Regions from separate parts of the Arthrobacter pigmenti genome, predicted to be linked through region 3. Evidence: riboswitches for the same ligand, from Rfam matches in the RefSeq annotation. Region 3 holds a riboswitch; each other region holds the start of a gene.
The links. A riboswitch is a leader RNA that binds a small molecule or an ion and turns the genes downstream of it on or off. The one in region 3 is predicted to bind S-adenosylmethionine.
Positions count from the first base shown of each region.

Region 1: it holds a riboswitch for S-adenosylmethionine, as region 3 does, so the genes downstream of both, BJ994_RS09805 (aminotransferase class V-fold PLP-dependent enzyme) here and BJ994_RS12935 (rhodanese-like domain-containing protein) in region 3, are expected to answer to the same signal.
Region 2: it holds a riboswitch for S-adenosylmethionine, as region 3 does, so the genes downstream of both, BJ994_RS13805 (bifunctional o-acetylhomoserine/o-acetylserine sulfhydrylase) here and BJ994_RS12935 (rhodanese-like domain-containing protein) in region 3, are expected to answer to the same signal.
Region 4: it holds a riboswitch for S-adenosylmethionine, as region 3 does, so the genes downstream of both, BJ994_RS00660 (hypothetical protein) here and BJ994_RS12935 (rhodanese-like domain-containing protein) in region 3, are expected to answer to the same signal.

Region 1 is NZ_JAATJL010000001.1:2,126,149-2,128,341, reverse strand. It holds gene BJ994_RS09805 (aminotransferase class V-fold PLP-dependent enzyme) at 1-885, opposite strand, end outside; SAM riboswitch class IV at 929-1,043, opposite strand; gene hisN (histidinol-phosphatase) at 1,158-1,964, opposite strand; gene BJ994_RS09795 (cold-shock protein) at 2,117-2,193, opposite strand, start outside.
Region 2 is NZ_JAATJL010000001.1:2,956,839-2,959,031, reverse strand. It holds gene BJ994_RS13815 (VOC family protein) at 1-268, opposite strand, end outside; gene BJ994_RS13810 (helix-hairpin-helix domain-containing protein) at 453-668, opposite strand; SAM riboswitch class IV at 815-931, shown strand; gene BJ994_RS13805 (bifunctional o-acetylhomoserine/o-acetylserine sulfhydrylase) at 976-2,193, shown strand, end outside.
Region 3 is NZ_JAATJL010000001.1:2,771,728-2,773,920, reverse strand. It holds gene BJ994_RS12940 (O-succinylhomoserine sulfhydrylase) at 1-744, opposite strand, end outside; gene BJ994_RS12935 (rhodanese-like domain-containing protein) at 737-1,177, opposite strand; SAM riboswitch class IV at 1,184-1,310, opposite strand; gene BJ994_RS12930 (aminodeoxychorismate lyase) at 1,463-2,193, opposite strand, start outside.
Region 4 is NZ_JAATJL010000001.1:128,146-130,338, forward strand. It holds gene BJ994_RS00655 (hypothetical protein) at 1-571, opposite strand, end outside; gene BJ994_RS00660 (hypothetical protein) at 610-921, opposite strand; SAM riboswitch class IV at 933-1,053, opposite strand; gene BJ994_RS00665 (DUF2975 domain-containing protein) at 1,162-1,653, shown strand; gene BJ994_RS00670 (helix-turn-helix domain-containing protein) at 1,653-1,904, shown strand; gene BJ994_RS00675 (MerR family transcriptional regulator) at 1,981-2,193, opposite strand, start outside.

The DNA of each region.
Region 1 (2,193 bases), 650 kb from region 3:
GATCACCTGCGTTGCGTGGGCGAGCGCGGCAGCCCCCAGAACGTTCGGCGAGCCGCCCTCATGACGGGCGGGACCGGTTGCCCACGACACGGAGTCCACCCTGACCGTCTTCACCGCTCCGCCGCCGGCCAGGTGCGGGGTTCCCGCATCGAGCCAGTCCGGCCTGCCGACCAGCACGCCAGCACCGTAGGGCGCGTAGAGCTTGTGGCCGGAGAAGGCGACGTAGTCGATCTCATCCCCGGACACATCCAATCGCCGGTGCGGAGCGAGCTGGGCCGCGTCCACGACGATCCGCGCGCCATGAGCGTGCGCAATCTCCGCGAGCCGCCCGATGGGAAGGACCTCACCGGTAACGTTGGAAGCCCCCGTCACCGCTAGCAGGTTGATCCCGCCGGCGGCGAGCTCCCGATCGAGCGCGACGGCGGTGGCATCGACGGTGTCGGCCGCGGTAACGCTGCGGTGCGGCCGCTGAAGCCAGGGAAGAAGGTTGGCGTGGTGCTCCAGGTCGAGGTAGAGGACTTCGCCCTCGCTCGGCACGCACCCGGCGAGCAGGTTCAGGGAATCTGTGGTGTTCCGCGTGAAGATGACGGCGTCATCTGCGCGTCCGCCCACGAAGTCCCGGACAATCCTGCGGGCGTTCTCGTACAGCGATGTAGAAATCTGTGAAGCGTATCCCGCACCCCGATGGACGCTTGCGTAGTACGGCAGCACGCTCTGGACGTAGTCGCTGACCTCCTGGAGTGCCGGTGCCGACGCCGCATAGTCCAGATTCACGTACCGTACGGTGGTGCCGTCGATTAGTGGAGCCGGAAGCTCCCCACCCAGCACCGGAGCGAGGGGATCGGCGGATACCAAGGTTGTCTGGTCTAGGATTGCGTTGCTCATGGAGTAACCCCACAGTGGTCTCAGGGAACCGCCGTTCAGGGAGGTTCCGCGCTTGCCGCATCACTTTCTGGTGCGGCCTGGTCGTCACCCGGGGCACCCCACCGCGGAAGGAGGGTTGCCGGCCAGCAAACCGGGGTTTTGCGCTGGCACTCGTGACCAATGTGTTTCAGCATAGGACAGGTTGGCGTTGCCCTGCAGCATTGTTACAGGGTTACTGGCGGCGGATCCGTTGCGCCGAATACCGCGGATCGGCGGTATTCGGCGCAGGAGGCCTACAAAAGGTCGTCGAGGGCCGGGTTGAGTTTCTTCAGGACCTCGTTGTGCAGCGTGCTGTTCGTTGCCAGCGCATTGCCGCCGAAAGGGCCATCTGAGCCTTCCAGAGACGTGAAGCGGCCACCAGCCTCCGTGACGATCGGTACCAGTGCAGCCATGTCATACAGGTTCAATTCCGGTTCGCACGCAATATCCACTGCTCCCTCGGCGACGAGGCAATAGGACCAGAAGTCACCGTAGGCCCGTGTGCGCCAGACCGAATCGGTGAGCGATACGAACTCATCGAGGTTGCCGCGCTCCCGCCAACCGGAAAGGTTCGAGTAGGAGAGGGATGCGTCTTCCAGCCGTGACACGTTGGACACCCGGAGGCGGGTGGCCGCCGCGAGCGACTTCCCCATAAACGCACCCGTGCCGGTTGCCGCCCACCAGCGCTTGCCAAGGGCCGGCGCACTGACGACGCCCACTACGGGGCGGCCTTCATCGACGAGGGCTATGAGCGTTGCCCATACCGGAACGCCGCGCACGAAGTTCTTGGTGCCGTCGATGGGGTCGATGATCCAGCGCCGCGCGCCGGCACCGCTGCTTCCGAATTCCTCTCCTAGCACTGCATCGCGCGGCCGGGCACGTGAAAGCTGCCCGCGGATCGCTTCCTCTGCAGACTTGTCGGCGTCAGTGACCGGCGTAAAGTCCGGTTTTGTCTCCACCGACAGATCCTGGGCCTTGAACCGGGACATGGTCTGGTCATCCACCGAGTCCGCCATCACGTGGGCAAGGCGCAGGTCATCGTTGTAGCTCTGGAGGTTCATACTTCTCAACCTATCGTGTGGGACGGCGGCCATCCGGGAGCGGAGTGCCATCAGTGGTCATGTGGCGCCGCCGACGAATATCGAGACAGGGCCTTTACGACAGAAGGGCACCGGCCCAAATGGCCGGTGCCCTTCTGAAATGCTGCTAAAGACTAGAGTACGGAGATGTTCTCAGCCTGCGGACCCTTGGGGCCCTGGGTGGTCTCGAAGCTGACCTTCTGGTTCTCTT
Region 2 (2,193 bases), 190 kb from region 3:
GCTGGGTCACCCATTCGACGACGTGTTCGGTGCCCTCGTCGTCGCGATAGATGGCATCCTTGGTGACCAGTTTGAGGTCGATGTATCCATTACCCATCGACACGCGCGGATAGTGCCCGAAGGGGTCAGCCGCCTCACCAACCGCCGTGACAAACCGTGCGCCGGTACCGAAGTCATCGACCAGGTAGCGCGCATGCAGTCCCTGGGCCAGCTTCCGCCAGTCGGTCAGGTTAGCCTCGGCGATTTGTGCACCTGTCAGCATATCCATAGGCGGACTCTACACGTGATTCACCTCACAACGTTCTACACGCGCAACCGGACTCACTCAACAACTCGACACGTCACCGTCGCGGTTGTCCACCTACCGCACCGGGAAAGTGGTCCGCTTCGGCGCCCGGGCCCGACGAAGTTAGAGATCGGGAAAACGACGACGACGACGGCGGCTCGCGCGGTCAAACAGGTTTCAGGAAACCTGTTCCCATAGCGGCGAGTTCGGCCTCCAGGATGCGCACCGCGTTCGGCCCGACGCCGTGGACAGCGAGCAGGTCTTTTGCGGTCACCTGCTCAAGTTGGGCGAACGTGGTGTAGCCGTGGCGTGCCAGTTCCCTGCGTGCGGTGCGCCCGATCTCCCGGGGGTACTCCGTTGGTACTGGAGAGTCTTCTGGCATCGCGCAACTCCTCGTCGATGGGCGGTGTTCGTACATTGTGCCGTGGGGCCCTCTCGGTGTCACGCAGCTGGGGCAGCAGAGTCGCCGGTACGTGATTTTTCGTCATGTTGGCATCCTGTGAGTTTCCCTTCCCTAGACTGGGCGCAGGTCATGAGTGCCAGCGCGAAGCCCCGGCTTGCTGGCCGGCAACCCTCCTTCCGCGGCGGGGTGCCCCGGGTGAGGACCTGGCTGTTCGGCGAAGGGCCGGACGGCAAGCGCTGCCCGTGGTGCTCGAGAGCATGCCGGGCCCAGATCACAGGAGCCTTAGATGTCCAACGGATGGTCCTTCGAAACCCGCCAGATCCACGTCGGCCAGGAGCCGGACGCCGCCACCGGCGCACGTGCGCTGCCGATCTACCAGACCACCTCCTTCGTCTTTCCCACCGCCGAGAGTGCGGCGAACCGCTTCGCGCTGGCGGAGCTGGAACCGATCTACACGCGTATCGGCAATCCCACGCAGGACGCGGTGGAGCAGCGGATCGCAAGCCTTGAAGGCGGTGTTGGTGCGCTCTTGCTCAGTTCGGGGCAGGCTGCGGGAACCTTCGCGATCCTGAATATCGCTGAGTCCGGTGACCACATTGTTGCCAGCCCCAGTCTGTACGGCGGCACATACAATTTGTTTGCTCACACCCTGAAGAAGTTCGGAATCTCCGTCACGTTCGTGGAGGACCCGGACAACCTCGACCAGTGGCGAGACGCCGCCCAGCCGAACACCAAGCTGTTCTTCGCCGAGGTTGTCTCCAACCCCCGACAGGACGTGCTGGACATTGAAGGCGTCTCCGGCGTCGCCCACGACGCCGGTGTGCCGCTGATCGTGGACAACACGCTCGCGACGCCGTATCTGATCCGTCCGCTCGAGTGGGGTGCGGACGTCGTCGTGCACTCCGCCACGAAGTACCTAGGTGGGCACGGTACGGCGATCGCCGGCGTCATCGTCGATTCCGGAAAGTTCGACTTCGGGAAGGACCCTGAGCGTTTTCCCGGCTTCAACACCCCTGATACCACCTACAACGGGCTGGTCTACGCCCGCGACCTTGGCGAAGGCGGTGCCCTTGGAGCGAATCTGTCCTACATCCTGAAGGCCCGCGTCCAGCTCCTGCGCGACCTGGGCTCGGCAGTGTCGCCGTTCAACGCCTTCCTGATCGCACAGGGTCTGGAGACGTTGAGCCTGCGGGTGGAACGGCATGTAGGCAACGCTGAAAAGGTTGCGGGTTGGCTGGAGGCACGGGGCGACGTCGAATCCGTCGCCTACGCGGGCCTCCCCTCGAGCCCCTGGTACGAGCGTGGCCGTAAGTATGGTCCGAAGGGGACCGGTGCGATCGTCTCGTTCGAGTTGGCCGGCGGGGCCGATGCAGGCAAGCGGTTCGTGGATGCGTTGGAACTGCACTCGCATGTTGCGAACATTGGGGACGTGCGTTCGTTGGTCATCCATCCGGCGTCGACCACGCACAGCCAACTCTCCCCGGAGCAGCAGGCCGTTGCCGGA
Region 3 (2,193 bases):
AAGCACACGGCCCTGCCCGTCCATGTGCTTGGTTCCGGAATAGACGACGACGTCGGCACCGAGTTCGGTGCACCGCTGCAGCAGCGGGGTGGCGAAGACGTTGTCCACCACCACCTGCGCGCCGGCGGCATGCCCGAGTTCGACGACGGCGCGGATGTCGACGATCTCCTGCATCGGATTCGACGGCGATTCGAAGAACACCGCCGTGGTGGGAACGCTCAGGGCTTCTTCCCACTGGGCAAGGTCCCAGCCGTCCACGAATACCGTTTCGACGCCCCAGCGCGGGAGAACCTCATTGAGGATCACAAAACAGGACCCGAACAGGCTTCGTGAGGCCACAACGCGGTCGCCGCTGGCCAACAGCGCTCCGAGCGCGGTGAAAACGGCTGACATGCCGCTCGCCGTGGCGAAGCAGGCTTCTGCGCCCTCAAGCAACCGGAGGCGTTCCTGGAACATTGCGACGGTGGGGTTGCCGTACCGGGAGTAGACAAACCGGTCCACATCGCCGGTGAACGCAGCCTCGGCAGCAGCCGCGGAGGAATACACGAAACCTGAGTTCAGGAACAGTGCCTCCGACGTCTCCTCGAAGTTTGAGCGGGCCAGCCCGCCGCGCACGGCGAGGGTGTCGGACGCCCAGGCGGCGACGTCGTCGTCCGGGCGCTGGACAACGGGGTAACCGCCATTGCCGGGGATCGGCTCGGAAGGGGTTGCGGGGGAGAACGACGACGGCGTGGACTCAGTCATCTGCCTTCCCTCCCTTGACCCCGGCGGACTGGGCATGAACCGTGGTCGCCAGGCCGCTGGCGCGCCAGCCGCCGTCAGCCTCGAAACCGTGGAGCACGTTATAAACCGTGTGGCCTGCGGCGGTGGCACTCTTTGCTGCTGCAACCGAGCGGACTCCGGAACGGCAGATGAACAGCAGTTCGCGGCCCTTGAGACCGTCCAGTTGGGAGACGAAGGACTCGTTCCGGGCGCCGTCCGCGCGGTTCCATTCGAGGAACAGGGGAACGGTCCCGGCGTCGGTGAGGTCCGGGACGCCAACCGTGCGCCACTCTTCGGTGGTGCGGACGTCAACCAGGACCGCGCCCTTGCTGACCCGCTCCACCGCCTGACGGGGTGTGACGTCGCCGGCATAACCATTGGCAGGCCGGGGCGTATGTGCTGACTGTTGTGACACTGTGTCTCCTCACGCGTGCACGCTGTTGATCCTTCGAAAGCTGATCCTTGTGCCGAGTATTCACCTGAGGCACCCCGCCGTGATAGAGGGTTGCCGGCCAGCAAGTCAGGGCTTGGCGCTGGCGCTCGTTACTCCCGACTGAACGTAGCACCGGCTCCGGCGACTCTGCCACGCGCCGTCGTAATGTGCAGTAATGCGGCGTCGCGCGTCCGCAAAAGTGCCGCTGTTGCGCGGGTTCGTGGTGACGTCCCCACGATCGTGCGAATCGTCGGCGCGTTTGTGGGGCTAGGAGACGGATTCCACCAGTGCGGACAGCTCGGCCGTGAGGTCCGGCGACATGGTTACAGGTTTACCGTCGAGCGATGCCACTTCCGCCAGGAGCCGCACGCTCGAGATCAGCCACACGCCGTCGGAGGCGAAGAGATCAGCCGGGATGAGCGGCCCGTAGCCGAGTTCCCAGCCCGCATCGCGAGCTGCAGCGAACAGCGCACTCTGCGAGGTTCCAGCCAGGATTCCGCTCTCAAGTTGCGGTGTGATCAGGTGCTTGACGCCGTCGATTACCCGGGCGATGAGGACGGTTGACGTCGGTCCCTCCAGCACCTTGCCGTCCGAGGAGGTGAAGATGACGTCATCCGCACCCTGCGACTTGGCATAACGCAGTGCCGCCATGTTGACGGCGTAGGAGAGGGTCTTCGCGCCTATGAGCAGCCAGGGGGCGCGCTGGGCAGCGGTGCTGTCGTAGCCGCGGTCGAGGAGGAGGACGGCGAGGCGTTTGCCCCGAAGGCCCTTCGGAACGGGAGACACTTGGACCCAGGCGGTGGCTTCCGTGCCGCCCTCGACGCTCTCTTCAACCCCACGGATCGCGACGAGCTTGACCACAAGATCGCCGTCGTCGTCCGCTTCCTGCAGGGCCGTGCCAATGGCACGTTCCCACGCGTCCGAGGCTGGGACGTTCAATGCCAGCGCCTCCGCCGAGGACGCCAGCCGGGCCAGGTGTGCCTGCAGCTTCCGGGGTG
Region 4 (2,193 bases), 2.6 Mb from region 3:
CTGCCCGGGGGAGTATGCCCGTCCCGGGCTCATCGGAACCCTGCGGGGATTGGGTCGCATTGAGCGTTCCGTCGTCGTTCTCAGTAGCGGTAAGTACGGCGCAGCTTGCTCCAGTGGTCAGCCCGCCCCAGCCACCCCAGACGGCGGCCGCGCCGTCGTCCGGTGTACTTGTGTGCTCCGCGAGGTGCGCAGCAACGGCAGCCAGGATGCCGACGTCGAGATTGCCCAACCGAGGGCAGGTATAGCGCCAGCCGGCAGGGTCGAGCTCCTGTGAAGAGTAAAGTTCTGCGGTCCTGACCAGCCGGTGGAACTGGGCAAGTGCGTGCATCTCAGTGCCGAAAGCGTCAGCCGTTTGTTGCCAGGTCACGGTTTCCGTTTCGAAGTCCATCACGTTTCCGGGTTCATAGCCGTGCCAGGTCTTCGTCTCGGCAGGGCGGTCCCGCGAGGCCGGGTGGAAGATCCGGGCGTACGCCTGGAACCCGCGCGGGACCACGGCGTGCATGTCATTCGAAGACCAGTTCAGCCGCTCTTTCAGCCACGCTCCGCGCTCGACATCCGGAATCCATTCCATCCGCTCAGCCTAAACGCCCGCTCTCCTACGCCGCGCGCTCACGCCGGCTCAAGGTCGCGGACCTCACGCACCGCCTCCACCGCCATGACCGGACAGGCAGCCAGCAGCGGCACCTCAACCCGCAGCCCGCTGCGCCGCCCGAGCGAAGCAATCCGCACTACGAGCGTCTCCGCGAAAGAATCCCATTCCGGCCGGCACACGCTCCGCCGCAGCACCGCGTCCAACGAGTGGATGTCCGCAACCCAGCGGCGCTCCCACTGGCCGTCAACGCGAAACTCGATGACGCCGTCGTACACGTCAAGAATGGGGAAAACTGCAGGCAGACAGTCGTCTGAGGGGCTGGGGCTCACGGCGCGTCCTTCGGTTGCTCTTGCCCCCGCCAGCGCCCATCAGGGCGGCGAAGGCCGCTTCCTCATCCGAACCACCCGTGAACATGGGGTTGGTGTGCGGCCAGTCGGAGCTTGGCACCGCAACTCTTGAAGCTGAACCGATTATAACGACGACGGTGCCTTCAGTCCGAGAATGTTGCGCTTGCTGACACTTATCGTTTAACGATAGATTCTCAACGTAAGTCAATCGAAGGAGTTCCGATGGGAAAACTGACCATCCTCGCATTACGGATCGTGATTGCGATGGTGCTGGCCGGTTCGCTGTTTGTGCAGTTGTGGATGGTGCCGCTGATTTCAACGGACCTGGAAGAAGCGGGCGTGCCGACCGGACTGCGGATCACGTTCAACGCGATCGTCGTGTTTGGCATCGTCACAGTTCAGATCACGGCGCTGTGTGTATGGAAACTGCTGACGATGGTCCGCCGCAACACTGTCTTTTCGAAGGCCGCATTCCGATACGTCGACATCATCTTCTGGGCGATTGCAGCTGCCGCGGTCCTCGTGTTCGGGCTTGCTGTTCTGCTGGCGCCTGGTGAAATTGCCCCAGGGATCGTGCTGCTGATCTGCGGTGCATCTCTGATGATCGGCGGGGTGGCGCTGATCGTTCTGGTGATGCGGACCCTGCTCGCACAGGCCGTTGCCCGCGATGCTGAAGCGAAGCACCTGCGGACCGAACTCGATGAGGTAATCTAGTGCCCATCATCGTCGATATCGACGTCATGCTGGCCAAACGGAAGATGCCCGTCGGTGCCCTTGCCGACCGCATCGGCATCACGCCGGCCAACCTGGCGGTGCTGAAGAACGGCCGCGCCAAGGCCGTCCGGTTCACTACGCTCGAAGCGCTGTGCGAGGTGCTCGACTGCCAGCCCGGCGACATTCTGCGTTGGGAGCCTGAACTAGAAAACGACGACGACGTCACCCGGCTTGAGCAGGAAAACGCCTAGTCTCGCGGCCGGTTCTGTACCGCTTCCCAAAGCGGCCGCCGAACCTCAGTCAAAACGAACGAACGCCCGAAAATGCTCAGTCCCGGACCGCGTCAACAAGAGTAAGCAGCGCGTCCAACTCAGAGGATGCTGCCAGCAGTGCCCGGGATCGGAACTCGATATCGGCCTCGCGCCGTGCCAGGATCGCTGCAAGGTCGTCCAAGCGTTTCCCCTCGCGGATGTGCGGCATGAGTTCCTGCAGAGTGTCGATCCGGTATCCGGCGCAGCGCAACTGATGAACGATCCGCAC